Heyndrickxia acidicola: one gene and its partner. The protein of the gene in region 1 binds, or shares a complex with, the protein of each later gene. Links are inferred from orthologs where the notes say so. Each region holds a gene or a part of one and is shown in the gene's direction. Other genes may lie near its edges.

Region 1 (10,648 bases):
CGATAGCGGTGGGCAGGGACTTGTTTATATTTTAGAGGGATTTTTAGCTGAATTAAAGGGGACGGCCCTTTCGGATTCAGCATATCAAATGCCTAAAATGGATGAGCTTGTCAATGCCGAACATCATAAAAACGTCCAGGGCTTTATGAAAACGGAAGATATTAAATTCGGTTACTGTACCGAATTCATGGTGAAATTTGAAAAAGAAAAATTAAAAGGTAATTCTTTTAATGAAGAAAGCTTCCGTAACGACCTAAGTCAATACGGTGACTCCTTATTGGTCATTTCGGATGATGAACTTGCAAAAGTTCATATTCATTCTGAAGAACCTGGCAAAGTGCTTACCTATGGGCAGCAGTATGGCAGTCTTATCAATATGAAAATTGAAAACATGAGGCAGCAGCATACTAATATTGTGGGTGAAACCCATAACCAGCTTGAGGAACAGCCTTCCAGTAAAAAAGAACAGGAATATGGCATCGTAACCGTAACAATGGGCCAGGGAGTAGCTGAGCTTTTTAAAAGCATTGGAGCTGACGTGGTCATTGAAGGCGGTCAAACGATGAATCCAAGCACAGAAAATATTGTGAATGCTATCGAAAAGACCAATGCCAAGAAAGTAATTGTTTTGCCTAACAATAAAAATATTATTATGGCGGCAGAACAGGCAGCTGAAGTGTCCAGCAAAGATGTGATCGTGATTCCGTCCAAAACGGTTCCTCAGGGGATGTCTGCCATGCTTGCCTTTAATCCGCAAAGCTCCTTTGAAGTGAATAATGAAGCAATGAATGAAGCCTTGGGAAAGGTGAAATCCGGTCAGGTTACGTACGCTGTGCGTGAAACAACAATAGACGGAATTGCCATTTCCAAGGGCGATTATATGGGGATTCAAGAGGGGAAAATTGTTTGTACAAATCTTGATTTAATCACCGTTTCTCAGGAATTATTGCAAAAAATGCTTGATGAGGACACCGAAATATTGACTATTTTATACGGGGAAGGCGTTACAAGTGAGCAAGTGAAAACCCTTCAGGGCTTTATAAGTGAACAATATGAAGATGTTGAAATTGAAATTCATGACGGAAAACAGCCGTTGTATTCATTCATTTTTGCGGTTGAATAACGAAAAGCGAAAAGCGCCTGGTTATCGGCGACCAGCATAAGACGAGCCGGCAAGGAAGCATTGACTTGTTTCCATCCAAAGCCGCCAGAACAAAAAAAGGAATAGAAGGGGAAGCCCTTCTATTTCATTTGCAATTAAACTTGCATATAATAGAAGGGGTAAGCCTTGCTCTGAAGAAAAAGGGAGTGGGAAAAATGAAATATAAAAGTGTATTTGACATCATTGGTCCAGTTATGATTGGCCCGTCGAGTTCACATACTGCAGGTGCAGCAAGAATTGGCCGTGTTGCTCGAAATTTATTTGGAAGGCAGCCTGCTTGGGCAAAGATTTCTTTATATGGGTCATTTGCCAAAACGTACAAAGGCCATGGAACAGATGTAGCGATAACAGGCGGTTTACTGGACTTTGATACTTTTGATGAACGAATAATATCTGCCTTGGATATTGCAAAAGATCAAGGCATGGATATTGTCTTTATTGAAGAAGATGCGGTACCTGAGCATCCAAATACAGCCAAAATAATAATTGGGGACGAAGATGGAGAAATGGAGCTTGTGGGAATATCCATTGGCGGCGGAAAAATCGAGATTACCGAACTGAATGGATTTCAGTTAAGGCTTTCTGGTCACCATCCTGCCATTCTTGTCGTTCATAATGATCGTTTTGGGGCAATTGCCGCCGTATCTAATGTTCTATCAAAATATGAATTAAACATAGGGCATATGGAAGTATCACGTAAGGAAAAAGGACAGATGGCGTTAATGACGATAGAAGTTGATCAAAATATAGACGAAGTCGTTTTACAGGAGATACAAAAACTGCCTAATATCATTCAGGTGGCTCGGGTTGTTGATTAATTTCGGTCAAGCCAATATGCCAGTCTATACAAAATAAGTTTTTTGCTGAAGTGTTATAATGATAGCGCTTTCTCAGCTTGATTTCAAAAGGAGGTTCTGTCAGCCGTGTTTCGCAACGTAGCTGAATTAATTGCATTAGCTGAAAGTCAAAATAAAAAAATATCCGATATTATGATTGAACAGGAAGTAGAATTTACGGGGAAAACTAAAGAAGAGATTCTCAGCAGGATGGATGAAAATTTAAGGGTAATGGAAGAAGCAGTTGAAAAAGGGTTGCAGGGAGTCAGGTCCCACTCAGGTCTAACGGGCGGAGATGCCGTCTTAATGCAGCGATATATTGAAAAAGGGAATTTCCTGTCAGGAGAAACCATATTGGATGCTGTCAGTAAAGCAGTGGCAACGAATGAAGTAAATGCTGCAATGGGAACCATTTGTGCAACCCCGACCGCGGGATCTGCAGGGGTCGTTCCAGGCACATTATTTGCGGTGAAGAAAAAACTGAATCCTACTCGCGAGCAAATGATTCATTTTCTTTTTACATCTGGCGCATTTGGATTCGTAGTGGCAAACAACGCCTCTATCTCCGGAGCTGCCGGAGGCTGCCAGGCAGAGGTTGGATCAGCAGCTGGCATGGCTGCCGCAGCCATTGTTGAAATGGCAGGCGGCACACCCTCTCAATGTGCAGAAGCCATGGCTATTACACTAAAGAATATGCTCGGTCTTGTATGTGATCCCGTTGCTGGACTGGTAGAAGTACCATGTGTGAAAAGAAACGCAATGGGAGCAGCAAATGCAATGGTTGCTGCAGATATGGCGCTTGCCGGCATCACTAGCAGAATTCCTTGTGATGAAGTTATTGATGCGATGTTTAAAATTGGCCAAAGCATGCCTTCTGCCTTAAGAGAAACTGCTCAAGGAGGGTTGGCGGACACTCCGACAGGTCGCAGGCTTGAAGCAAAGATCTTCGGTATGCCGCTGAAGTAAGTGGAAAAGAATTTAAATGTACCCGTCACTCTGCTCAAAGGAATAGGACAGGAAGCGGAAGCGAATCTCGCAGTCATGGGTATTTACACGATTGGGGATTTATTGGATCATTTCCCTTATCGATATGAAGACTATCGTTTGCGTGATTTAATGGATGTAAAGCACGATGAAAAAATAACAGTGGAGGGGAAGGTTCAAAGCGAGCCTTCTCTTGTCTTTTATAGTAAAAAGCGATCGCGTCTGACGGTTCGCCTTTTGGTTGGAAGGCATCTAATTAAGGCGATGTTTTTTAACCAGCCATACTTAAAGAAAAAAATGAATATTAATGATTTCCTTACAGTTACAGGGAAATGGGATCAGCACAGGCAGACCATTACAGCCCAGGAAGCTACTGTAGGGCCGTATACAAAACCTGCTGAATTTGAACCGGTTTATTCTGTTAAAGGCAGCCTATCAGTAAAGAATCTAAGGCGTTACATTAAAACTGCCTTTGAAACGTATGGTAATCAAATCGAAGAAACGCTCCCTGAGGATTTGCAGGAAAAATATAAGTTAGTCGATCGCCAGCAGGCGGTAAGAATTATGCATTTTCCAGCTTCACAGGATGAAGTGAAGCATGCCCGGAGACGATTCGTCTATGAAGAGTTTTTATCTTTTCAGCTGAAAATGCAGGCGTTGAGGAAATTTGAAAGGGAAAATTCAAAGGGAATCCCACAAAAGTATAATTTAAAAAAAGTGAAAGCATTTATAGCTTCATTGCCTTTTCCATTAACAAATGCACAGAAGCGGGTTGTAAATGAAATTTCGGCAGACTTAAAATCTCCCTTTCGCATGAATCGTCTTTTGCAGGGGGATGTAGGATCAGGAAAAACAGTAGTGGCTGCCATTGCGTTATACTCAACCATTACCGCGGGATATCAAGGAGCTTTAATGGTTCCTACAGAAATCCTTGCAGAGCAGCATGCAGACTCGCTTGATCACCTTTTATCGCCCCAGGGCGTCAATGTAGCTCTATTAACCAGCTCTGTAAAGGGAAAAGCAAGAAAAGAACTCCTATCCCGACTTAAAAGTGGAGAAATTGATCTCCTAATCGGCACACATGCCTTAATACAGGACGATGTTGAATTTCAAAAGCTTGGCCTTGTCATTACCGATGAACAGCATCGGTTTGGAGTAAATCAGAGAAGGATATTGAGAGAGAAGGCGCAAAATCCTGATGTTCTCTTCATGACAGCAACCCCGATTCCTAGAACACTTGCGATAACAGCTTTTGGGGAAATGGACGTTTCGATTATTGATGAGATGCCTGCTGGACGCAAAATAATAGAGACCTATTGGGTAAAGCAGGAAATGCTTGAACGGGTTCTAGGGTTTGTGGAAAAAGAACTTTCTCAAGGAAGACAAGCCTATGTAATTTGCCCTCTGATAGAGGAATCGGACAAATTGGATGTGCAAAATGCCATTGATGTACACGATATGCTGGCTATCCATTATTCTGGAAGATATCAGGTAGGTTTAATGCATGGAAGATTACGGAATGATGAAAAAGAGGAAGTAATGAAATCCTTTAGCCAAAATCATACTCATATCCTAGTTTCAACAACCGTTGTTGAAGTGGGAGTAAACGTTCCAAATGCAACCATAATGGTAATCTATGATGCCGAGCGTTTCGGTCTGTCACAGCTCCACCAGCTAAGGGGGAGGGTTGGCAGGGGAAGTGATCAGTCTTACTGTATTTTGATGGCAGATCCGAAAACTGATGTTGGAAAAGAAAGAATGAAAATTATGACAGAGACAAACGATGGGTTTGTTTTAAGTGAAAAGGACCTCGAACTTAGAGGGCCGGGAGATTTTTTTGGGAAAAAGCAAAGCGGAATGCCTGAGTTTAAAGTGGCGGATATTATCCATGATTATCGAGCGCTTGAAATAGCTCGCCAAGATGCTGCTGTTCTTATTAACCAGGAGGATTTTTGGGGAAATCCGAAATATTCCGCTTTAAGGAAATCGATTGAGGAATCCGGAGTATTAAGTGGTGAAAAGCTAGATTAATAGAGAGAAGAAGGTGGGAAATCCGTTCACTCCTTGCATTCTTCTCTTTCCTTTTATATACTACTGTTAGTACCAAGTCCTAATATTTCGGATGGTGTTTTTTTGTGAGAATTCAAAAAAAAGAACGGCAGTATCATTTGCAAGAAAAAATAAAGAAAAATCCTTTTATTACAGATGAGGAGCTTGCTGAACATTTCAATGTAAGTGTTCAAACGATTCGCTTGGACCGCATGGAGCTATCGATACCTGAGCTGCGGGAGCGAATCAAGAATGTAGCGGAAAAGAGATTCGACGATGAAGTCAGGGCTCTCCCTATTGAGGAAGTGATAGGAGAGGTAATTGATATTGAATTGGACGAAAGTGCAATTTCCATTTTCGATGTAAAAAAAGAGCACGTATTTAAGCGGAATTCAATTGCCCGGGGGCACCATCTATTTGCTCAAGCAAACTCTCTTGCAGTAGCAGTTATCAATGATGAATTGGCTTTAACGGCAAAAGCGAACATCCATTTTACCAGACCAGTTAAAGAAGGTGAGCGGGTCATCGCTAAAGCGAAGGTACTTAAGCCAAATCCGGATCATGGGCGCTCCATAGTTGAAGTGATCAGTCATGTAGGCAAGGACATGGTTTTTAAGGGTGATTTTGAAATGTATCGGAATAGTAAAGCGGAAGAAGAATAATCCTCATACAGCGATCTCTCTAAGCCAAACAGGAAGATATTATTTCAAGAAGACGCTCCAATGGCTTTAAGGTGATGGGGCTTCCAAACTGCCTGTACCACATATGAAGAGGATGATAAAAATGAAAATAGCTATAGATGCTATGGGAGGGGACCATGCTCCCAAAGAAATTGTATTGGGTGTCAATAAAGCGATAAAGGCATTTAATGATATTGAAGTAACCCTATATGGGGATCAGCACCAAATCAAGCAATATTTAGTAGAGGATCCCAGGGTTAAAATTATACATACAGAAGAAGTAATAGAAGCGACCGATGAGCCGGTACGTGCAGTGCGAAGAAAGAAAAATTCCTCCATGGTATTAATGGCACAATCCGTTGCGGATGGCGTATCTGATGCTTGTATCTCTGCAGGCAATACAGGAGCTTTGATGGCAGCGGGCTTGTTTGTCGTAGGCCGTATTGAGGGGATTGAAAGGCCTGCTTTGTCTTCGGTTTTCCCTACAATGGATGTGCAAGGAGTAGTCATGCTGGATCTCGGAGCGAATGCAGACGCGAAGGCAGAGCATCTTGTTCAGTATGCTATTATGGGTTCAATTTTCGCGGAGAAAGTCCGTGGAATTGAAAATCCCAAAGTGGGACTTTTAAATATTGGAACTGAGGAGAAAAAAGGGAATGAATTAACGAAAAAAACCTTTGAACTCCTAAAAGAAGCAGATATTAATTTTATTGGAAATGTTGAATCAAGGGATATTCTAAAAAGGCCTGCGGATGTCATTGTAACAGATGGATTTACAGGTAACATGGTATTAAAAACGATTGAAGGTACAGCCTCCTCCCTGTTTTCCATGATTAAAAAGGTCTTAATGAGCAATTTAAAAACAAAGATTGCTGCAGGAATGATTAAATCTGACCTACAAGGACTCAAAGGGCTCATGGATTATACGGAATATGGCGGTTCGGGGCTGTTTGGCCTCAAGGCGCCAGTTATTAAAGCGCATGGTTCTTCGAATGCTAATGCAATTTACCATTCAGTGCGTCAGGCGCGTGACATGGTTAATCACCAAGTAGTAGATAAAATTAAAAATGCTGTATCTAAAAACGAAATGGAATGAAGGAGGAATTTACTATGGGGAAAATAGCATTTGTTTTTCCGGGACAAGGATCACAGACAGTTGGGATGGGCCAATCCATTGCAGAGGCAAGCCCAGAGGCAAAAGGGATTTTTGAAAAAGCTGACAGCCGTCTGGGGTACTCATTATCCAATATCACCTTTAATGGCCCTCAGGAAGAATTAACGCTAACAACAAATGCACAGCCGGCTCTTTTAACTACAAGTATTGCAATCCTTAAGGTTTTTTCGGAGTCAGGTATTCAAGCAGATTATACTGCAGGCCATAGTCTTGGGGAATATACTGCTCTTGTTGCTTCAGAAGCTATCAAGTTTGAAGATGCAGTATATGCCGTCCATAAGCGGGGACAGTACATGGAAGAGGCGGTTCCAAATGGAGAAGGCACAATGGCGGCAATACTAGGAATGGACAGAGAAGCTCTCCAGGAAGTAACACAGCAGATTTCTGAACAGGGACATCCGGTTCAGCTCGCTAATTTAAATTGTCCTGGACAAATTGTTATTTCCGGTGCAAGAAAGGGTGTAGAGCTTGCATGTGAACTGGCTAAGGAAAAAGGCGCAAAAAGAGCTCTTCCGCTGCAGGTGAGCGGGCCTTTCCATTCAGAACTTATGAAGCCAGCTGCTGAAAAATTCAAAGCAGAGCTTGCGTCCATACAAATTCAGGATGCAGAAATTCCAGTCATTGCAAATGTTACGGCAGATATTTTGACAAATGCAAAAGAGATTAGTGAAAAACTGATAGAACAACTTTATTCTCCTGTTCTGTGGGAGGATTCTGTCAAAAAGATGATTGAACTGGGAGTCGATACTTTTGTCGAAGTAGGTCCTGGAAAAGTTCTTTCCGGACTAGTGAAAAAAGTGGACAGATCAGTCAATACTTATGCCGTGCAGGATTTAGACAGCTGTAAGGAAGTCATTAAAGCGATTAAAGGGGAATAAACTCATGAAACTAGAAGGAAAAGTAGCCATCGTGACAGGAGCATCCAGAGGAATAGGGCGTGAAATTGCGATTCAATTTGCAAGAGAAGGTGCGGACGTTGTCGTGAATTTCGCCGGAAGCGAAGCAAAGGCGAACGAGGTTGTTCAGGAAATTATGGAGCTTGGCCGCCAGGCGATTGCTGTCCAATGCAATGTTGGTAATGCTGAAGATGTCCAAAATATGATCAAAGAAACGATTGACCATTTTGGCAAGGTCGATATTCTGGTGAATAATGCAGGCATTACGAGAGATAATTTGTTAATGAGAATGAAGGAAGACGAATGGGATGATGTCATCAATACGAATTTAAAGGGCGTCTTCCTATGCACTAAGGCCGTTACACGCCAGATGATGAAGCAACGATCCGGCAAGATTATTAATGTGGCGTCCATTGTTGCGATCAGCGGTAATCCTGGACAAGCCAACTATGTTGCAGCAAAATCGGGTGTTATTGGATTAACTAAAACAACCGCTAAGGAACTTTCTACTCGTGGAATTACCGTAAATGCCATAGCGCCAGGTTTTATTACAACAGATATGACAGGAGAACTGACAGAAGAAATTCAATCAGAAATGCTAAAGCAAATACCTCTGGGCCGCTTTGGCAATCCAGAAGATGTAGCAAAAGTAGCGGTATTCCTGGCGTCTAATGATGCCAATTATATGACAGGACAAACGTTGCATGTTGACGGCGGAATGGTGATGTAAGGGTAACGTCTTATGCTTGTCGCCGATAAGCAGGCACTTTCCGCTTTTCGCTATGTCCAGCTCCAAGTGCCATCGGCTCGAGGTCATAAGCCAAGCCGTCAGAGAAGTTAAAGAGCGAACCTCTCAGCCGCCTTGACTTATGCTTGTCGCCGATAAGCAGGCACTTTCCGCTTTTCGCTATGTCCAGCTCCAAGTGCCATCGGCTCGAGGTCATAAGCCAAGCCGTCAGAGAAGTTAAAGAGCGAACCTCTCAGCCGCCTTGACTTATGCTTGTCGCCGATAAGCAGGCACTTTCCGCTTTTCGTTATGTCCAGCTCCAAGTGCCATCGGCTCGAGGTCATAAGCCAAGCCGTCAGAGAGGTTAAAGAGCGAACCTCTTCAGCCGCCTTGACTTATGCTTGTCGCCGATAAGCAGGCACTTTCCGCTTTTCGCTAAATAAATAGAAAAGTTTGAGTATGCAAGTTTCGCTTTATTATTTTAAGGAAATCCTCTATAATGGCTTGAGGGGAGGTGAACCAAATGGCAGAAGTATTAGAACGTGTAACAAAAATCATTGTTGACCGTCTTGGTGTAGAAGAGTCTAAGGTAACTTTAGAAGCGAATTTTAAGGATGACCTTGGGGCAGATTCCCTTGACGTAGTTGAACTTGTCATGGAATTAGAAGATGAGTTTGATATGGAGATTTCAGACGATGATGCTGAAAAAATCGCTACAGTGGGAGACGCTGTGAATTACATACAAAGTAAGCAATAATCGTTCAGGTTTTCAATGTCCCGTTTATTTTAAACGGGGCTTTTTATATGTTTTTAAAAGGAAATTACATCAAGCGCATGATCTTTTGCAAGATGCCTTTGCACTTGACCGGTTTTTTATATAAAATTTAAATGTACTTTTTTATATTGTTTTTTATAATGAATATTATTAGCAAGGTGGAGGTTTCATGCGTAAAACAAACAAACTCTTTGAGAGAAAGACTGTCGCCAGGACAGATGAAAAATTTAAAATCTTTCAAGAAAGGATTGGCTATACATTTACAAATACAAAGCTTTTGAAACAGGCTTTTACGCATTCATCATATGTGAATGAGCATCGCAAAAAACCCTATGAAGATAATGAACGTCTTGAATTCCTTGGAGATGCAGTTCTAGAATTGACTGTTTCTCAATTCCTTTATAAAAAATATCCTTTAATGAGTGAGGGAGAACTGACAAAACTTCGAGCAGCCATTGTTTGCGAGCCTTCATTAGTGACATTTGCAAACGAACTGAAGTTTGGAGATGTCGTCATGCTGGGCAAAGGGGAAGAAATGACAGGAGGAAGAATGCGTCCTGCTTTGTTGGCGGATGTTTTCGAGGCCTTTATTGGGGCGTTATTCCTGGATCAAGGGTTAGATACCGTAATAGGGTTTTTGGAAAAAGTCGTTTTTCCAAAAGTAGATGCTGGTGCTTTTTCTCATGTGATGGATTTTAAAAGTCAATTGCAAGAGTTTGTACAAAAAGATGGTGCAGGCATGCTTGAATATGTGGTACTGCACGAAAGAGGACCTGCTCATAGCCGGGAATTTGTATCACGTGTTACATTAAACGGCCTAGAACTGGGCGAAGGAGCCGGCAGGTCTAAGAAAGAAGCAGAGCAGCATGCAGCCCAGATAGCCTTAAGCAAACTGAAAGAGAAACAATAATAGTATAAATAAAAAACGGTCCTGGCAGGACAGATGAAAGGAGGAGCACGGATGTTCCTCAAACGCTTAGACATTATTGGGTTTAAATCCTTTGCTGAAAGAATTTCTGTCGACTTTGTAACAGGAGTAACAGCGGTGGTAGGGCCTAATGGTAGCGGGAAAAGCAATATTATTGATGCAGTCAGATGGGTACTTGGTGAACAATCAGCAAAATCTCTTCGCGGAGGAAAAATGGAAGATATTATCTTCGCGGGGAGCGATTCCAGAAAAGCACTGAATTTTGCAGAAGTAACCCTTACTCTGGATAATGAAGACCACAAACTGCCTATTGAATACAATGAGGTAAGCGTATCCCGCCGTGTATACCGTTCAGGAGAGAGTGAGTTTTCAATCAATAAGCAGTCTTGCAGGTTGAAGGATATTGTCGACCTTTTTATGGATTCAGGATTAGGACG
Region 2 (17,650 bases), 510 kb from region 1 along the record:
AATCATAAAAATATGACCCTGATTTCTGACTTTTGCGATGGTTTCTTTTGTTCTTGCTGTGATTGTTTTTTTGTCTGTCAACAAGGTTCCGTCTAAGTCTAAAGCAATTAAATATGGGCTCGTCATCCTGAATTCTCCTCATTTCTATTCTATCTGTTTTATGTTAAGAAGTAGCGCCCTGAAAAACTCCAAGCGCTTTTTCCTTAGCATCCCATTCCCTTTTAAATGCAGGCTCTGTTCATCTTGTCTGTTGATTTCCTCTGAAGGCAGGGAAGCCTCCTCATTGCGAGCTCCTGCAGGGTCTCACTTATCAGTTCTAATCAACATTGTTCTTTATCAGAGCCTAAATGTAAGGAATAATGATTTTGTATGTATATGTTTAGGAAAAGAAAAAGAGATTTGATAAACTAGATGATAATTACAATATACTAAAAAATGGTGCTCATTAGAAGGGTTAGCTATTGAAGGAGAAAGATATGATAAATATTACGAAAGAAACAGTCAACGATGTTCCTTTATTGCATATTGTACAAGCATCAAATCAAAATGCCAAATTGCCCTTTATCCTTTTTTTACATGGCTTTACTTCCGCTAAAGAACATAATCTACATTATGCTTATTTATATGCAGAAAAAGGGTTCAGAGTGGTGTTGCCTGAAGCACCAGGGCATGGTGAAAGGGATGCGGGCCTTAATGAATCCGAACTGATGTATCAGTTTTGGCATATTGTTATGCAGCTGATTGAGGAAGCAGGAACCATAAAGAATTTTTACGTGGCAAAAGGATTGGCGGACGAAGAAAGAATTGGTTTGGTAGGTACCTCCATGGGGGGGATTGCTGTCTTTGGGGCTATTACTCAATATAATTGGATAAAAGCAGCCGTCAGTTTGATGGGATGTCCTCAATATGAAAGGCTTGCCCGAGCCCAAATTGCTCACTTGAAAGAAAATAATGTGCAGCTGCCGTTCAGTGATTCAGAGCTGGAAGAACAGTTTAAGCTGGTACGTCCTTATGATGTAAGCAATCAGACGGAAAAGCTTCGGCATATGCCCCTTCTTTTTTGGCATGGAATAAAGGATCCTTTAGTGCCTTATCAGTTTGCCCATGAGTTCTATGAGTCCATTCAAGATGAATATAAAGGCAGGGAAGATAGACTTGGCTTTATAACAGATCCACAGGCTGGACATAAGGTATCCAGGAAGGGTGTTCTTGAATCCGTAAAGTGGTTCGAAAAATGGTTATAGCCATTTGCTTTATACAATGCATTAAATTTGTTAAGATAAAATTTAGAAAGGAAGTGGGTAGGAATGAATGAAGATCTTAAAGAAAATATATATGGTGCATTAGAACAAGTAATTGATCCGGAAATTGGCATAGATATTGTTAATTTAGGTTTAGTATATGATGTAGAGCTGGATGATGAAGGCAAGCTTACTGTAACAATGACTTTAACCGCAATGGGCTGTCCTCTTGCAGGAGTAATTGTCGACCAGGTTCAAGCAGCTCTTCGCGATATTCCTGAAGTAAAGGATACAGAAGTAAATATAGTCTGGAATCCGCCATGGTCTAAGGATCGCATGTCCAGATATGCGAAGATTGCACTTGGTTTAACGTAAATAGTGTTGTTCTCGCAAGTCCGTTAAATTTAGATATTAGCTCATTTTAAAGGAAAGAAAGGAACCAGTAGCAAAAACTGGTTCCTTTCTTTCCTTTAATGTTTCATCAGAGCTAAAAAGGGGGCCGTTTCACACGAATGAGCAAAAAACAACAAGTCCTTTTCTGGCACAATGATAATTGGATCGAAAAATCATTTGGCAAAATAAACAGGTCGGCTGGAAAAAAGTAATGCTTATGCAATCGGTGATTTTACATAGAATAAAAAAGTCTAAAGACGAATTAAGGAGGCAGGAGAATGGGGCAAAAGAAACGTTTTCACTCAGGAGATAAAGCGCCAAACAATGGAGTTTATATTGAGGTTGGTGAAAATGGGAGCAATGTTGTGAATCCCAAAAGTGTCCGTTTAAAAGCCGGTGACCATTTTCCGGAAACTTCAAATGATGAGCGTCATTGGACATATAGAAGAAAGCCTTAAACCATCCTTCGGGGTGGTTTTTCTTAATTGAAGGCTGTTTTTGCATAGATTGTTTCTTTACGTACCAGACAACATTCCGTATGTTGTCTGTCTTCGTGGCATCTTTTCGGCAGCTATTCACATCATTTAATACTAAATCATGATTTTAAATCATTTTTTTGTGTCAATTAGCAACAAAGTTTACGAAAAGAGCCTACTTGAAAATCAAATGGAAAATCGCAGAAACTGCAGCCTAACTTTTTGCTTTGAAGGCAGCAGATGGCATAAAATGAAAGATAAGTGATGTTTAGTGGGGTGACAGGATGGATATTGAGAAATACACATTTACAGTACAGGAAAGTCTCGCTGCAGCCCAGCAGCTTGCAATACAAAGGAACAGTCCTGAAATTACCATTGCGCATGTATGGAAGGCATTGTTAGAAAGGCCTGATAGCCTGCTCATGACAATTTATGAAAGAGCAGGTATTAATAAAGAAGATTTGTCAGCTTTTTTGGAGACTGAATTGAAAAAGCTTCCCGAAATCAGCGGAAGTACTTTAACTGGACAATATATATCGAGCGGTCTTCAGCACCTGCTTGCTAAGGCGGATGAAGAAGCAACCTCTTTTGGCGATCAATTTATTTCAGTGGAACACCTAGCTGCCGCCTTAATGGAGCAAAAAACCAACCCAATTACGGAGTATCTACATAAACAAAAAATCAGCAAAAAGTCTTTGTTAAAACAAATAATGGCGATAAGGGGGCAACAAAAAGTGGAAACGCAAAATCCTGAAGCGACCTATGAAACATTAAAGAAATATGGCAGAGATCTGGTTGCTGCAGTAAAAGAAGGAAAAATAGACCCTGTTATTGGAAGGGATACTGAGATTAGGAATGTCATACGAATTTTATCCCGCAAAACCAAAAACAATCCTGTCTTAATAGGAGAGCCCGGCGTTGGAAAAACAGCTATAGTGGAAGGTCTTGCTCAGCGAATTGTCCGCAGGGATGTTCCTGAAGGCTTGAAGGATAAAACCATTTTTGCTCTCGATATGGGAGCTCTTGTGGCAGGAGCTAAATTTCGAGGAGAGTTCGAGGAACGCTTAAAGGCTGTTCTTCATGAGGTGAAAAAAAGTGAAGGGCGCATCCTTTTGTTTATTGATGAACTGCATACCATTGTGGGCGCGGGTAAAACAGAAGGAGCAATGGATGCAGGAAACATGCTAAAACCTATGCTTGCAAGGGGTGAACTGCATTGTATAGGAGCGACAACTCTGGATGAATACAGGCAATATATTGAAAAAGATCCGGCTTTGGAACGCCGTTTTCAGCAGGTTCTTGTTCAGGAGCCTACCGTCGAAGATACCATTTCCATTTTGCGTGGTTTAAAAGAACGATTTGAAGTGCATCATGGGGTCAATATCCATGACCGTGCTCTTGTCGCAGCAGCCACATTATCCAACCGCTATATCACCGATCGTTATTTGCCTGATAAAGCCATCGACCTGGTAGATGAAGCGTGTGCAACGATTCGTGTTGAAATTGACTCTATGCCGAGTGAATTGGATGAAGTGACGCGCCGGGTCATGCAGCTGGAAATTGAAGAAGCTGCATTAAAAAAGGAAAAGGATGAAGCAAGCAAAGAGCGCCTATCCATTCTTCAGAAAGATCTTGCAGACCTTAAAGAAAAAGCCAATGAAATGAAAGCAAGATGGCAGTCTGAAAAAACAGAGCTTCAGCAAATTCAAGAGAAAAGAGAGCAGCTTGAAAAAATGCGCAGAGAGCTGGAGGAAGCAGAAAATCAATATGATTTAAACCGTGCTGCTGAGCTGAGGCATGGAAAAATCCCTGCATTTGAAAAGGAGCTTAGAGATCTTGAGTCTGCATTGGCCAGCAAGCAAACTGAAAACCGACTACTTCGCGAGGAAGTCACTGAGGATGAAATTGCCGCTATCGTCGGACACTGGACAGGAATTCCGGTATCCAAGCTGGTGGAAGGAGAAAGAGAAAAGCTATTAAAACTTGAAAGTATTTTACATGAACGGGTAATTGGCCAGGATGAGGCCGTTCAGCTTGTCAGTGATGCTGTCCTGAGAGCAAGAGCAGGGATAAAGGATCCAAACCGGCCGATTGGTTCATTTCTTTTCTTAGGGCCGACTGGGGTGGGAAAAACAGAGCTGGCCAAAACATTAGCGCAAACTTTATTTGACAGCGAGGATCAAATGATCCGAATTGATATGTCAGAGTACATGGAAAAACATACTGTTTCAAGGCTGATTGGTGCTCCTCCAGGCTATGTTGGATATGAGGAAGGGGGGCAGTTGACCGAAGCCGTCAGGAGAAAACCTTACTCTGTTATACTTCTTGATGAAATTGAAAAAGCGCATCCTGAGGTATTTAATGTACTGCTTCAAATTCTGGATGACGGCAGGGTAACGGATTCACAGGGGCGAACAGTCAATTTTAAAAACACAGTGATTATCATGACATCGAATCTGGGATCTCATTTTTTACTCGAAAGGAGCCAAGAGAGTGATGATATATCAGAAGAAGCGAAAGAAAAGGTCTTTAGCCAACTGCGAGCTTCCTTCCGTCCTGAATTTTTGAACCGTGTGGATGATATTGTCCTCTTTAAACCGCTTAATATAGACAATATTAAAGGAATTATTTCTAAACTAATTCAAGAACTCCAATCCAGGCTGAGCGAACAACATATTCAAATTGAAATGACAGAAGAAGCAAAAGAATGGATTGCGGAATCTGCCTATGATCCGGTATACGGAGCCCGGCCGTTAAAAAGGTATATTCAACGTCAAATTGAAACAAAGCTTGCAAGAGAAATGATAGCAGGCAATATTCTGCCTTATCAAACGGTCGAAGTAAGGAAAGCTCATGATAAACTTGATATCCTTGTTAAGCATTAAGGCTGTAAAAAAAGAAAAAACCTTCCATTCAAAGGAAGGTTTTTTAATGCTCGTTTGATGCTTTTGGTATGCTTGAACTGACTGCAATAATAAGAATAGTGAAGATTACAGAAAGAATTGTTGCAGTTTGGAAGCTATAGCCTGTATTAGTCATAGAGCTTGTCACATAAAAAAGCATTTGAACTAAAAGGAAAGTCCAGATCAATGTAAAGACATATTTCATTTCTATCACCCCAAATATCATCAATTAAAGATGGGTATTAACTCAAAAATCCTCACTTTAGATTACCACAACTCCATTTATTAATAAAGTGAATTCTTTTAGGCTATTTTCTCTTCCAATACCAATCCTTATGCATATGGTAAATTGATTTATACTGCAAGAAGGAGACATCCTTATGAGGCAAGAATCATTTTTATTTAATAAGCAATGGTGCAATGTGCATTACCCTGAAAAGCCGAATGGTTTTGCGATTTTCATCATTGGCGACCAGCAGCACTTTGTTCAAGAAGAGACAAGTTACTGGACACAAAATGCAGACAGAGAGGCCATGATTCACAATTTAACAAATGCCGGCTATCTTGTATACTATTCTAACCTATATGGAAACCATTGGGGAAACGCTGCTTCCGTTCAGCTTGCCAGGGGATTGTATCACCTAATCATGAAGAAAGCGATCTTAAATGAAAAAATCCATATCCTTGCGGAAGGGATGGGTGCGTTGACGGCGATCAAGCTACTTCCATTTTTACAGGATAGGCTTCGGTCAATCGTTCTTTTAAATCCTTGCATTTCATTGAGAGCGCATATTGACCAGGAAAAAAACAGGATATTTTTTTACAAAAAACTTTTGAAGGAGATTCAAACCGCCTACGGTGAATGCGGTATGGATTTTGTCATAGACAATTATTATGAGGATTCATCCCGGATTTTAGCAGATATGGAAGTTCCGCTGTATATCCTTCAAATCATTGACCGGAATATGTATACGAAGCAGAAAGAGTTCCTTGAAAAGATATACGAAAAGAGAAAGACGGAGCATTTGCAGGTAATGTGCCATTATCTCCTTTTTGAAAATCGTCTTGGCATTCCTAGAAAGATGGCTGCTTTTTTCCATGAATACGAAAAACAATTATAGCTTGTTATTTTGACTAATGATTTCCTTCCAATTAAAAAAAAGGAAAGTTCAGCAACTAAAGTTAAAATTTTTTATGCTGTTCAGCATAGCATATAAGGTAAGCGGGGAGTTAGGGGGGGCTCTTTTTTGAACAGTGTGGTATTGTCGGCAAGAGAGTTTCTTGGTTTTGAAATTTGTAAGGCACTTCTGGAAGAAGGCAGCTGTGTTTATGCGTTTGATTATGGAGAATGGGACAGCGGATTATATGAAGAAAAATGGCTTGAGATTGGAAGAAATGCAAATCTGACTTTTTCGCCAGTATTGGAAGAAGCAATGATCCCAGAGAAAGTAACCTGTTTTATTCCTCTATTTGATTATGCGACAAGAATGGATGAAGAATCTATTTACTTCTTAAAAAAAGATCTCATTACTTTTATGAAATCTGCTCGAGACCGTATTGAATTAACTGTTTTCATTGCTCCGAGCCAGCTATTGAACGATAACAGGGATGAATATAAAGTGATTTATTCAATGCTTCAGGAGTGTATGGAGATAATAAAAGAACAAAAGTGGCAAGTGGTATATGTTCCAACTTTGTTTGGGCCATGGCAGCCTGAGGGTTATTTGTTTCAACAGATTTTAAATGAAGATATAAAGGACCGGTTTCTTGATGATCCTGAGGATGCCATCTTTATCACAGATGCAGTTCATACTTTAATTAAGGAATCTAGAAAAGGAGATAATAAATCCAGGTTTTTGCTTAAGAGTGAAAAGGAAGGAAACTGGCTTTTATGTCTTGAGGCCTTGAAAAAGGGCTATAAGGAGGACAGAATCATTCTTGAAAAGAACCTCAGTGATGTAAAAGTAATACCTGTTGCTGAAACGGTGTCCCCATTACAGGTTTTTAGAATTCAAAAGCAGCGGGTGAATGATTTTTGTAAATAATCCCGGTCCTGCCTATCCAAAAATAAAAGAGCAGATAAGGACCTTTCATTAAACTCCTTATCTGCTCTTTTTCGAATTATTTATCCTTTTGGAGGAATTTTTCCATAAAAGGCGTGACTTTTTTAAACATTGGGCGCAATTCACTGAGAGAAACCATTAATTTATCGACATGATTTAACATCTCATCAAAGTCGATATTTTTAAATGTTTCATTATTGAGTATTCCGTCAAGCATTCCGTCTATGGAGCCTGAATTAGCTGGTTCCTGTTCTTTTTGGACCAGTCCTCTCCTATTCTGTATGCCTCTCCTTCCAAAAAACATCCGATCAAAAGGATGGACTCCGACTGTATTACCAACCTCTTGAACACTTTCCTCCATTGGAGATTCCATAATGGTTTCTTCTCTTTGTATGTCTTCACTCATCTGGCTATACACCCCCTATTCTTTGTCAATACACCATATGCACAAAAAAGGAATGGGGATGGACGAATGTCATGGGTGATTTTCGACAATGTTTGATGGATGACAAAATGTATTCAGACTGCTATAATTAGTATCAGGTCATAATAATTGATATAAAAGCTTAGGCATGATAATTATTTAAAATTTTCTTGGTGTTTATGTACAAAATAAGAAGAGAATTTTAGGTTTATATTAAGAAAGAAAACAAATGCACTGTTGTAGAAGCAGCAGGAAGTGAAATTTTTACGGAAAGAAGGAAATGTCGATGAATGCAGGGATTATTGGAGTTGGAAAATATAATCCGGAAAAAGTGTTAACCAACTTTGATTTGGAAAAGATAATGGATACCTCTGACGAATGGATCCGCACTCGTACAGGTATTGAAGAACGCCGCATTGCTTCCGATGACTATGATACATCAGACTTGGCCTATGAGGCAGCAGTTAAGGCAATTGAAAATGCGGGAATTACTCCTGAAGAAATTGATATGATTTTAGTGGCTACAGTAACACCGGACACTCCTTTTCCTTCGGTTTCCTGCATGCTGCAGGAGCGGCTCGGTGCAAAAAAAGCAGCGGCAATGGATATTAGCGCTGCCTGCTCAGGATTTATGTACGGTGTTGCAACAGCCAAGCAATTTATTGAGTCAAATGCTTATAAGTATGTTTTAATAGTGGGTGTTGAAAAGCTTTCAAAGATTACAAACTGGGAAGACCGAAATACAGCCGTTCTGTTTGGTGACGGTGCCGGTGCTGCCGTAATGGGCCCTGTCTCAGAAGGTAAAGGAATTTTATCTTTTGAATTGGGTGCTGACGGCACAGGTGGAAAATACCTTTATGAAGATGAAAACAAACATATTGTCATGAACGGGCGGGAAGTATTTAAATTTGCCGTAAGACAAATGGGGGAATCCAGCCTGAATGTTTTAGAAAAAGCAGGCCTTACAAAAGAAGATGTGAACTTTCTTATCCCGCATCAAGCTAATATTCGTATTATGGAATCTTCAAGACAGCGTTTGGAGCTGCCAATTGAAAAAATGTCCAAAACAGTTCATAAGTATGGAAATACTTCCTCGGCATCCATTCCAATGTCATTAGTGGATGAACTGGAAGCAGGAAATATCAAAGATGGTGACGTTCTGGTATTGGTTGGCTTTGGCGGAGGACTAACTTGGGGAGCCATTGCTATGCGATGGGGACGTTAACAAGTTATTAGTGAGTAGTGATTTATTCATATTTGCATTATAATGAGAAAAAAGGAAGAGATTATCTGTAAAAAATATGGCTTAACATTTAATCTTCTTGGTTAAGTGAAGGAGATGGATAAAATGGAAAATAAACGTGTAGTAATTACAGGAATTGGAGCCGTGACTCCACTTGGAAATGACGTGGATACAACCTGGAAGAATCTTATCGATGGAAAATCAGGCATTGGCCCTCTAACAAGGCTGAATCCTGAAGATTATCCTGCAAAGGTTGCAGCGGAAGTGAAGGATTTTGACATTGAGGCTTACTTAGAAAAGAAAGAAGCCCGTAAAATGGATCGCTTTACACATTATGCCATCGCTGCTTCGACGATGGCAGTTAAGGATGCCAATCTCACCATTAATGAAGAAAACGCTGAAAGGGTTGGCGTTTGGATTGGTTCTGGCATTGGAGGAATGGAGACTTTCGAGCAGCAGTTTGAAGTCTTTTTAAATCGCGGCTACCGCCGTGTCAGCCCATTCTTCGTGCCAATGATGATTCCGGATATGGCTGCAGGTCAGGTTTCTATTTTGCTCGGAGCAAAGGGAATTAACTCCTGCACAGTAACCGCATGTGCAACTGGGACAAATTCAATTGGAGATGCCTTTAAGGCAATCCAGCGCGGAGATGCAGATGTAATGATTTCCGGTGGTGCAGAAGCCCCTATTACAAGAATGTCACTTGCTGGTTTCTCAGCAAATACAGCTCTTTCGACAAATCCTGATCCCAACACGGCAAGCAGGCCATTTGATTTAAATCGTGACGGATTTGTTATCGGAGAAGGTGCCGGGATTGTTGTGCTGGAAGAAATGGAATACGCGCTGGCTCGCGGTGCAAAAATATACGCTGAGGTTGTAGGATATGGATCAACTGGGGATGCCCATCATATCACTGCTCCTGCTCCTGGAGGCGAAGGCGGCGCGCGTGCGATGAAAATGGCGCTGAATGATGGAGAGTTATCTCCAGAGTCAGTAGACTATATTAATGCGCATGGAACAAGTACAGGTTATAACGACAAGTATGAAACGATGGCTGTAAAAGAGGTCTTTGGCGATCATGCTTATAAGCTTGCCATGAGTTCGACAAAATCCATGACAGGCCATTTACTGGGTGCTGCTGGCGGTATTGAAGCTATATTTTCCGTACTGGCTATTAAAGACGGAAAAATACCTCCAACCATTAACTTGGAAACACCTGATCCTGAGTGTGATTTGGACTATGTTGCTAATGAAGCACGAAACGGCAATGTAAATGTCGTAATGAGCAACTCTTTGGGATTTGGCGGACATAATGCAACACTTGTATTTAAAAAGTTTGAAAAATAATGCAGAAGACAGGGACATGTTGGTTCCTGTCTTTTTCTTTGAATTATATGAAAGCATGTAATCCTAAACCCATTCCATTACTTCAGCATATGATAACAACAAATATGAGGGGAAGAGGAGAACTGAAAAATAATGGGTGTTATTAGGACAGATAAATGGCTGGATGAACACTTTTATAAACCAATCGATTTACTGAAAAAAACAAGCTCATTCAGAACGGATGAAGTGAGCGGCTTTTATGATTATCTAAAATTTTTTGGCATGTACCAGCCATCTGGACACTCCAAGGTTGTTTATGAAGAATTGAAAACTGTCAAGGCATGGGAAATCATTGAAAACTTATATTTGAAATATAAAAAGATATTTAATGGCCCGGAAGTGAATATCTACATTTTTCCGATAAATGTAACGAATCGACAATTAATGCGCCAAACCAATGGAAAATCTGGAGTTACAATTGAAAAAGATTTATACTTGTTCCTTTCTCCACTTGCCGATAAAAAAGAGTGGGAAGCGCTGTTTATCCATGAATATCATCACGCTGCTCGAATTCAAAAACTGAGAAAGAAGCCGTTTGATTTTACTTTGCTCGATTCCATGGTGCTCGAGGGGCTTGCTGAACATGCAGTTGAAGAATACTGCGGGGAAAAGTATGTAGCAAAAATGAGCAAAGGACATTCAGATAAACTCCTGAAGCGTTTCTGGAACAGTGATTTTAAGGGCAGGTTAAATGTCTTGAAGAAAGAGAGAATCCATGATGATTTGCTATTCGGTAAAAGACTGGTTCCACACATGATGGGCTATGCTCTAGGGTATAAAATAATAGAGGAATATAAGAAGAATTATCCATTTTCTACACAAGAAAAAATCGACATTCCTTCAAAAGACTTACTAATTAGAAATTTTTTGGAATAACAAAAGCCCTATAGAACAGGGTTTTCAGCCTACGTATTTGTCGAAAATAGTAAGATAATTAAAAAAACACTTGCAACTGTAAACTAATTGTAATATTATTTTATTCAAATATATCAATTAAATATAAGTCTTTAGACTTTTTGGAATATTGCATCTAGTACTTTCAAATTAGGGGGCTGTTAAATGGGGAACACACCACTTTTACAAATCCGAAATCTTTGTACCTCATTCCGCATACAGGAACATTATCATGCAGCAGTGGATGATGTTACTTTAACTATTAATGAAAATGAAGTTGTGGCAATAGTAGGTGAATCAGGGTGCGGGAAGAGTGCTCTAGCCCTTTCTGTAATGGGGCTTCATCCAAAAGAACGTACGAAAATAGATGGAAAAATAGATTTCAATGGAATAGATTTATTATCTTTGAATGATCAAAAATTAAATAAAATTCGGGGAAAGGATATCGGTATGATATTCCAGGATCCTTTATCTGCATTAAATCCATTAATGAGAGTGGGGAAACAAATTGAAGAAAGCATGAGTTACCATTTAAAGCTTTCTCCATCTCAAAAAAAGAAGAGGACTTTGGATTTGTTAAAGCAAGTGGGAATTCCCGTTCCTGAACGTACGTACATGCAGTTTCCTCATGAACTATCTGGAGGGATGAGACAAAGGATTGTTATTGCCATTGCAATTGCTTGTGAACCTTCATTAATTATTGCAGATGAACCGACAACTGCACTTGATGTTACTATTCAGGCACAAATAATGGACTTGTTGAAGGATCTCCAAAAACAGCTGAAAACAGGCATTGTACTAATCACCCATGATTTGGGAGTTGTTTCGGAAATGGCTGATCGCGTAGCTGTAATGTATGCAGGAGAAATTGTTGAAATGGCCGATGTTTATACAATTTTTCATAATCCTTTACATCCATATACCCGATCTTTGCTAAATTCAATCCCCTCTTCCAAAAGTGACGCGGACCGCTTACATGTAATAGAAGGAATTGTACCCCCGTTGACCAAATTGCCAAGAACCGGGTGCAGATTTAAGTCACGTATTCCATGGATTAACCAAAATGAACATGAAGAAAATCCTGTTCTGCAAGAGATAGAACCGAACCATTATGTAAGATGTTCCTGCTATAAAAACTTCCACTTCCCAGATCAAAAAGTAGGAGAGCAAAACTATGACATTTCTTAAAGTAAATAACTTAAAAGTTTATTATCCGGTTCGAGGTGGTTTTTTTCGAAGAGTTGTAGAAAATGTGAAAGCTGTTGATGGAATCAGCTTCGAACTGAATAAAGGAGAAACATATGGACTTGTAGGAGAATCTGGCTGTGGAAAGTCTACAACCGGCAGAACGCTTATAGGCCTAAATCGAGCAACCTCCGGAGAAATCAATTATAAGGGCAAAAATTTAGCTGCTATCAAGCCAAAGGAATTTAACCAGTACCGAAAAGAAATTCAAATGATTTTTCAGGATCCATATTCGTCATTAAATCCTAAAAAGAGAGTACTTGATATTATAGCAGAACCTCTTCGGAATTTTTATAAGCTTACCGCAGGAGAAGAAATGCATAAAGTACAAGAGGTAATTGAAAAAGTCGGCCTTAATTCGGAGAGCATTTACAAATATCCACATGAGTTTTCAGGAGGACAAAGGCAAAGGATTGGAATCGCAAGGGCCCTGACGCTTAATCCGCAACTAATTATAGCAGATGAACCTGTTTCTGCCTTAGACGTTTCTGTACAAGCCCAGGTAATAAATTTTATGAAGGATATACAAAAGGAGTTCAATCTAACTTATTTATTTATAAGCCATGATCTTGGTGTCATCCGTCATATGTGTGACAGGATTGGAATTATGTATAAAGGCCAGCTGGTTGAGGAAGGCAACAGCCAGGACATATATGACAATCCTATGCATATATATACAAAGAGGTTAATTGCTGCAATACCGGAAATTAATCCTTCTGATCGTCTGAATAAGATTAAATACCGCAAAGAAGTTTCTGAAGAATACAATAACCATTCAAATAAATTCTTTACTGAAGAAGGGAAAGCCTACCAGTTGAAACCAGTTTCTAAAACACATCTTGTAGCGCTGCCGTAAGGGGGAATAAGGCAATGATCAAATTTATTATCCGCAGGATTCTTATTATGATCCCTCAGTTATTTATTTTAAGTATATTGATATTTTGCTTAGCTAAGGCTATGCCGGGGGATGCTTTGACGGGTGCCGCTTTTAACCCTCATATGAGCCAGCAGGCTTTACAGGAAATGAAACAAAAATTGGGGTTAAATGACCCTATGCCTGTACAATATGGGCGTTGGATTGAGGGAATATTCCATGGGAACCTGGGGACATCATATGCTAATCAAAGGCCAGTAACAGATATTATTAACGAGCGTCTTTCAAATACACTGACTCTGTCCATTTGTATATTAATAGTTACATATTTAATTGCTATCCCTTTAGGAATAGTAAGTGGGCGATGGCCAAATTCTTGGTCTGATAAATTGATAACTGGCTATAATTATGTAACCTTTGCCACCCCTTTATTTATATTTGCATTGCTGGTTTTATTTCTTTTTGGGTTTGTACTTCAATGGTTTCCTACAGGAGGAAGTGTTGACATCCAGCTTACACAAGGGTCATTTGCATATTATGTAAATAAAATTGACCATCTAGTTCTACCGACTATTTCAGGGGCAATTATTCAAACAGTTGGTACAGTACAGTATTTAAAAAGCGAAATTATTGATACAAAGTATAAGGATTTTATTAAAACGGCGCGTGCTAAAGGAGTTCCTGAATCAAAAATTTATACAAGACATATCCTGCGGAATTCGATTCTTCCAATTGCTGCTTTTCTTGGGTATGATATTACACTTGTTATTGGAGGAAATATCATCCTAGAAGGGATATACAGCTTTCCGGGACTTGGTCAGTTGTTTTTACAATCAGTCACTTCAAGGGACTTCAGTGTGGTAAATGCACTTGTAATGTTGACCGGACTTGCTAGTTTATTTGGAACATTGCTGTCAGACATCATTCTTAGCGCAGTAGATCCTCGCATTCGCATCGAGTAAAGGGCTGGAGGGAGTTAAAATGAAAGTAGTAGAAGAAAGTATAAAACCTGGCAATGTCCTAATTACAAAAAGTCCATCTGCGGTTTCGATCATGTGGCGGGAGATTGTTAAAGATCGAATGGCATTATTTTCTTTAATATTACTTGCTTTAATACTAATAGCCATTTATGGAACATCATTGGTGTTAAGTCAAGATGCCATTACTAAAGTAGATATTTTAGCCAGTGAATCACCGCCATCCGCTGCTCACTGGCTTGGTACTGATACCGGAGGCCGTGATATATTCGGATTGCTTATCATTGGAGGGAGAAACTCCTTTACCATTGGCTTGTCCATTACATTGATAACAGGTTTTATTGGCCTCGTGGTAGGTTTGATAGCAGGATATTTTGGAGGCTGGGTGGATAATGTCATAATGCGTATCATTGACTTTATCCTTGTGCTGCCATTTTTAATGTTAATTATCGTATTCGTTACTTTAGTCCCTAAATATAATGTGTTTTCCTTCATTATAATTATGTCTGCCTTTTATTGGGTTGGTAAAGCTAGATTAATAAGGTCTAAAGTACTTGCTGAAAGGGAGTTAGATTACGTAAATGCCTCTAAAACGCTTGGAACACCAAATTGGAAAATTATAATCAGAGAAATACTACCTAATATGAGTTCAATAATCATTGTAAGCTTGACTTTAAACTTAGCTGGAAATATTGGAATTGAATCAGCGCTTAGCTTCCTGGGATTTGGTTTGCCTGCAAGTTCTCCAAGCTTAGGTACACTTGTGAGCTATGCACAGGATCCAGATGTCATTCAAAATCAATGGTGGGTATGGTTACCTGCATCTGCATTAATTTTAGTGCTGATGCTGTGTATAAATTTTATTGGCCAAGCTTTAAAAAGGGCTGCCGATGCAAAACAAAGGTTAGGATAAAAAGGGGGAAGAAAAGTTGAATAAGAAAAAAAGTTTTACTTTGGCGAGTATAACACTTAGTGCAGGGTTGTTACTGGCCGCATGTAATAGCTCGACTACAGGGGGAAATACTTCAGTAACGGGAAAGGATGGCAAGCTTGATACCAGCAAATTTCCGATTATGGTTTCGAGCAATAAGGCTCCAATTAAAGGTGGTACACTTAACTACGGTTTAATATCAGATACTCCGTTCCAGGGTACCTTAAGTGAAGAGTTTGAATCGGGTGCACCAGACCAAGAAGTACTTCAGTTCGTTGAGGAATCAATTTTTTCAACAAACAAAAACTATGAAATTACCAATGATGGAGCATGTACTTTCACAATTGGAAGCGACAATAAATCCATTACCATAAAAGTAAAAGACGGTGTAAAGTGGTCTGATGGACAGCCGCTTACTGCAGATGATATTATCTTTCCTTATGAGGTAATGGGAAGCAAAGATTATAATGGTGTTCGATATGGCGATAACACAATCACGCAGGATATTGTCGGAATGGCAGCATACCATGCTGGAAAAGCTAAAACGATTTCCGGTCTGCAAAAAATCGATGATAAAACTGTCAAAATTTCTTTTAATCACGTAAATCCAGGACTTTTAACAGGTATCTGGTCCTATGCAATGCCAAAGCATTACTTTAAAGGCGTGCCAATCAGCAAAATGGCTACTTCGGATCAAGTGCGTAAGAAACCGATTGGTTTTGGACCATTTGAGGTATCAAAAATTGTTCCAGGGGAATCCGTGGAATTTACGGCAAATCCAAATTACTACAAAGGGAAGCCTTTATTAAATAAAGTAATCCTAAAAGTGGTGAACCCACAGGTTGTAGTGAAATCCCTTCAAAACGGAGATATTGATATTGCTGAATTCCCAAGCAGTTCTTATAAAGGCAATGAAAATCCTAAAAACTACAAATATATTGCCCGGTTAAATTATGCATATTCATATATTGGCTTTAAACTCGGACATTGGGATGCTAAAAACAATGTAGCTGTAGCAGATCCGAATTCACCAATGGCTAATAAATCTCTTCGCCAGGCATTAGGTTATGCTCTTGATATGAAGACTATTTCTCAAAAATTTTATCAAGGTTTAAGCTTCCCGGCTAACTCAATTATTCCTTCATTCTTCAGTCGTTATCATGATGATAACATTAAAGGCTACACATTTGACCCTGAAAAGGCTAAAAAGCTTTTAGATGCAGCTGGTTATAAGGATATTGACAAAGATGGTTACAGAGAAGATCCGAAAGGCCATAAACTTGTATTAAACTTTGCTGGTATGAGTGGAAGCAAGGTTGCAGAACCTCTTGCTCAGTATTATATCCAAGCATGGAAAGCAATTGGAATTCATGTTCAACTACTCGATGGCCGTCTGCAGGAATTCAACACCTTCTATGACAGAGTAGGAGATACAGGAAAAGATGATCCGAAGATTAATATTTATGCAGGATCTTGGCTGACAGGTACAGATCCGGATCCATCTGGATTATATTCAAAAACATCCCTGTTTAACTTCCCTCGTTTTGTGAATAATGAAAATGAAAAGCTTTTACAAGAAGGCATCAGTGCCAAAGCAATGGATCCAAATTACAGAAAACAAGTGTATGACCAATGGCAACAGCTTATGTTTGATCAAGCTCCTGTAATTCCGACTCTATATCAATATCAAGTATATGGTGTTAACAACCGTGTAACTGGATATACTGCGGATACTGCAAGTCTGTGGTGGTATAAAGTTGGCGTAACATCAGATAAACCGGCAACAGCAAACAACTAATAATATTGAAAAGAACAGCTTGAGGGCTGTTCTTTTTATTTTGACTGTAAAAGAAAATGTCCAGAAAATTACTAAATGGATACAGCGCAAAAGTGAATTATCTTTTCATGGAGAAACAGGAATAAATTAACTTAGGACTGCCTATACTGAATGACAAACAGTAGTGAAGCGAGGGGTTAAGATGCTGTATCTTCATGATGTATGGGTTAATTGGTTTGAAGGAGAAGAAAATGGTTACAATGTTTGCTATTTTCATGAATGGCGGAGAGATGATGTTATAGAACTGTTAGATCAAGTTCCGCTGATTCTGGTAGAAAGTGTATTGTATCATTACATAGAAAATGAATTAGGGGAATTGCCTCAGGGATTGTTAAATGACATCTACCAAAAAGCTTATTTAAGAAAAAACCATGAACGGGTTCAATTGGAACATTGCTTTGTGGTAACAGATGGCAAAGGGATCCTGGCTGTAGACACAATAGGATACAATATTCCAATTAGAAAGAGCCGATTGATTCCACGGCAGGAACAGCTAGTGTACGACATGATTGAGCAGCATGAGCCTGTAAATTATCATTTTGAAAGAGAAGAAGGAACAAAAGAGTATCATATACTTTCACCAGAACCTTCTTTAATGAAAGGCTTGACTAGAAAAGAACGTCAGCTCAAGCAGTTATTATTTATGGCCCTTGATCAGCTATACAGCTCCAAAAATGTGGCTGAAGTACGATATTGGTACACAGAATGGTCGCCGGTAGGCTATCAGGAAATTCAGGAAATGGAATTTTTAGATGTTTGGAAT

Evidence for each region.
Region 2: the proteins of A5N88_RS08170 (region 1) and fabF are in contact, whole or in part, in a solved structure (PDB 6OKG), measured with the Escherichia coli proteins. The link is inferred for Heyndrickxia acidicola from one-to-one orthologs.

The regions. Positions count from the first base shown.
Region 1 is NZ_KV440953.1:1,738,720-1,749,367, reverse strand. What follows is about bases 7,725-10,648. They hold A5N88_RS08170 (acyl carrier protein), read left to right. Parts: upstream 7,725-9,031; coding sequence 9,032-9,265; downstream 9,266-10,648. Other genes in these bases: smc (chromosome segregation protein SMC), read left to right, coding at 10,245-10,648; rnc (ribonuclease III), read left to right, coding at 9,453-10,193; fabG (3-oxoacyl-[acyl-carrier-protein] reductase), read left to right, coding at 7,768-8,511; fabD (ACP S-malonyltransferase), read left to right, coding at 7,725-7,763. Also shown: A5N88_RS08215 (DAK2 domain-containing protein), read left to right, coding at 1-1,123; sdaAB (L-serine ammonia-lyase, iron-sulfur-dependent subunit beta), read left to right, coding at 1,318-1,980; sdaAA (L-serine ammonia-lyase, iron-sulfur-dependent, subunit alpha), read left to right, coding at 2,086-2,964; ATP-dependent DNA helicase RecG, read left to right, coding at 2,965-5,013; transcription factor FapR, read left to right, coding at 5,118-5,693; phosphate acyltransferase PlsX, read left to right, coding at 5,815-6,807; more of fabD, read left to right, coding at 6,822-7,724. UniProt on the Escherichia coli protein: Carrier of the growing fatty acid chain in fatty acid biosynthesis.
Region 2 is NZ_KV440953.1:2,240,113-2,257,762, reverse strand. What follows is about bases 7,976-10,969. They hold fabF (beta-ketoacyl-ACP synthase II), read left to right. Parts: upstream 7,976-8,848; coding sequence 8,849-10,090; downstream 10,091-10,969. Other genes in these bases: A5N88_RS10515 (DUF2268 domain-containing putative Zn-dependent protease), read left to right, coding at 10,223-10,969; A5N88_RS10525 (beta-ketoacyl-ACP synthase III), read left to right, coding at 7,976-8,725. In the rest of the region: A5N88_RS10570 (Cof-type HAD-IIB family hydrolase), read right to left, coding at 1-126; A5N88_RS10565 (alpha/beta fold hydrolase), read left to right, coding at 477-1,244; A5N88_RS10560 (metal-sulfur cluster assembly factor), read left to right, coding at 1,308-1,616; A5N88_RS10555 (YjzC family protein), read left to right, coding at 1,913-2,092; ATP-dependent chaperone ClpB, read left to right, coding at 2,395-4,995; A5N88_RS10545 (YjzD family protein), read right to left, coding at 5,039-5,218; A5N88_RS10540 (alpha/beta fold hydrolase), read left to right, coding at 5,394-6,134; A5N88_RS10535 (type 2 periplasmic-binding domain-containing protein), read left to right, coding at 6,261-7,058; A5N88_RS10530 (hypothetical protein), read right to left, coding at 7,135-7,482; more of A5N88_RS10525, read left to right, coding at 7,787-7,975; more of A5N88_RS10515, read left to right, coding at 10,970-11,005; A5N88_RS10510 (ABC transporter ATP-binding protein), read left to right, coding at 11,189-12,211; A5N88_RS10505 (ABC transporter ATP-binding protein), read left to right, coding at 12,198-13,124; opp4B (oligopeptide ABC transporter permease), read left to right, coding at 13,139-14,104; A5N88_RS10495 (ABC transporter permease), read left to right, coding at 14,124-15,032; opp4A (oligopeptide ABC transporter substrate-binding protein), read left to right, coding at 15,049-16,848; A5N88_RS10485 (YjbA family protein), read left to right, coding at 17,030-17,650. UniProt on the Escherichia coli protein: Involved in the type II fatty acid elongation cycle. Catalyzes the elongation of a wide range of acyl-ACP by the addition of two carbons from malonyl-ACP to an acyl acceptor.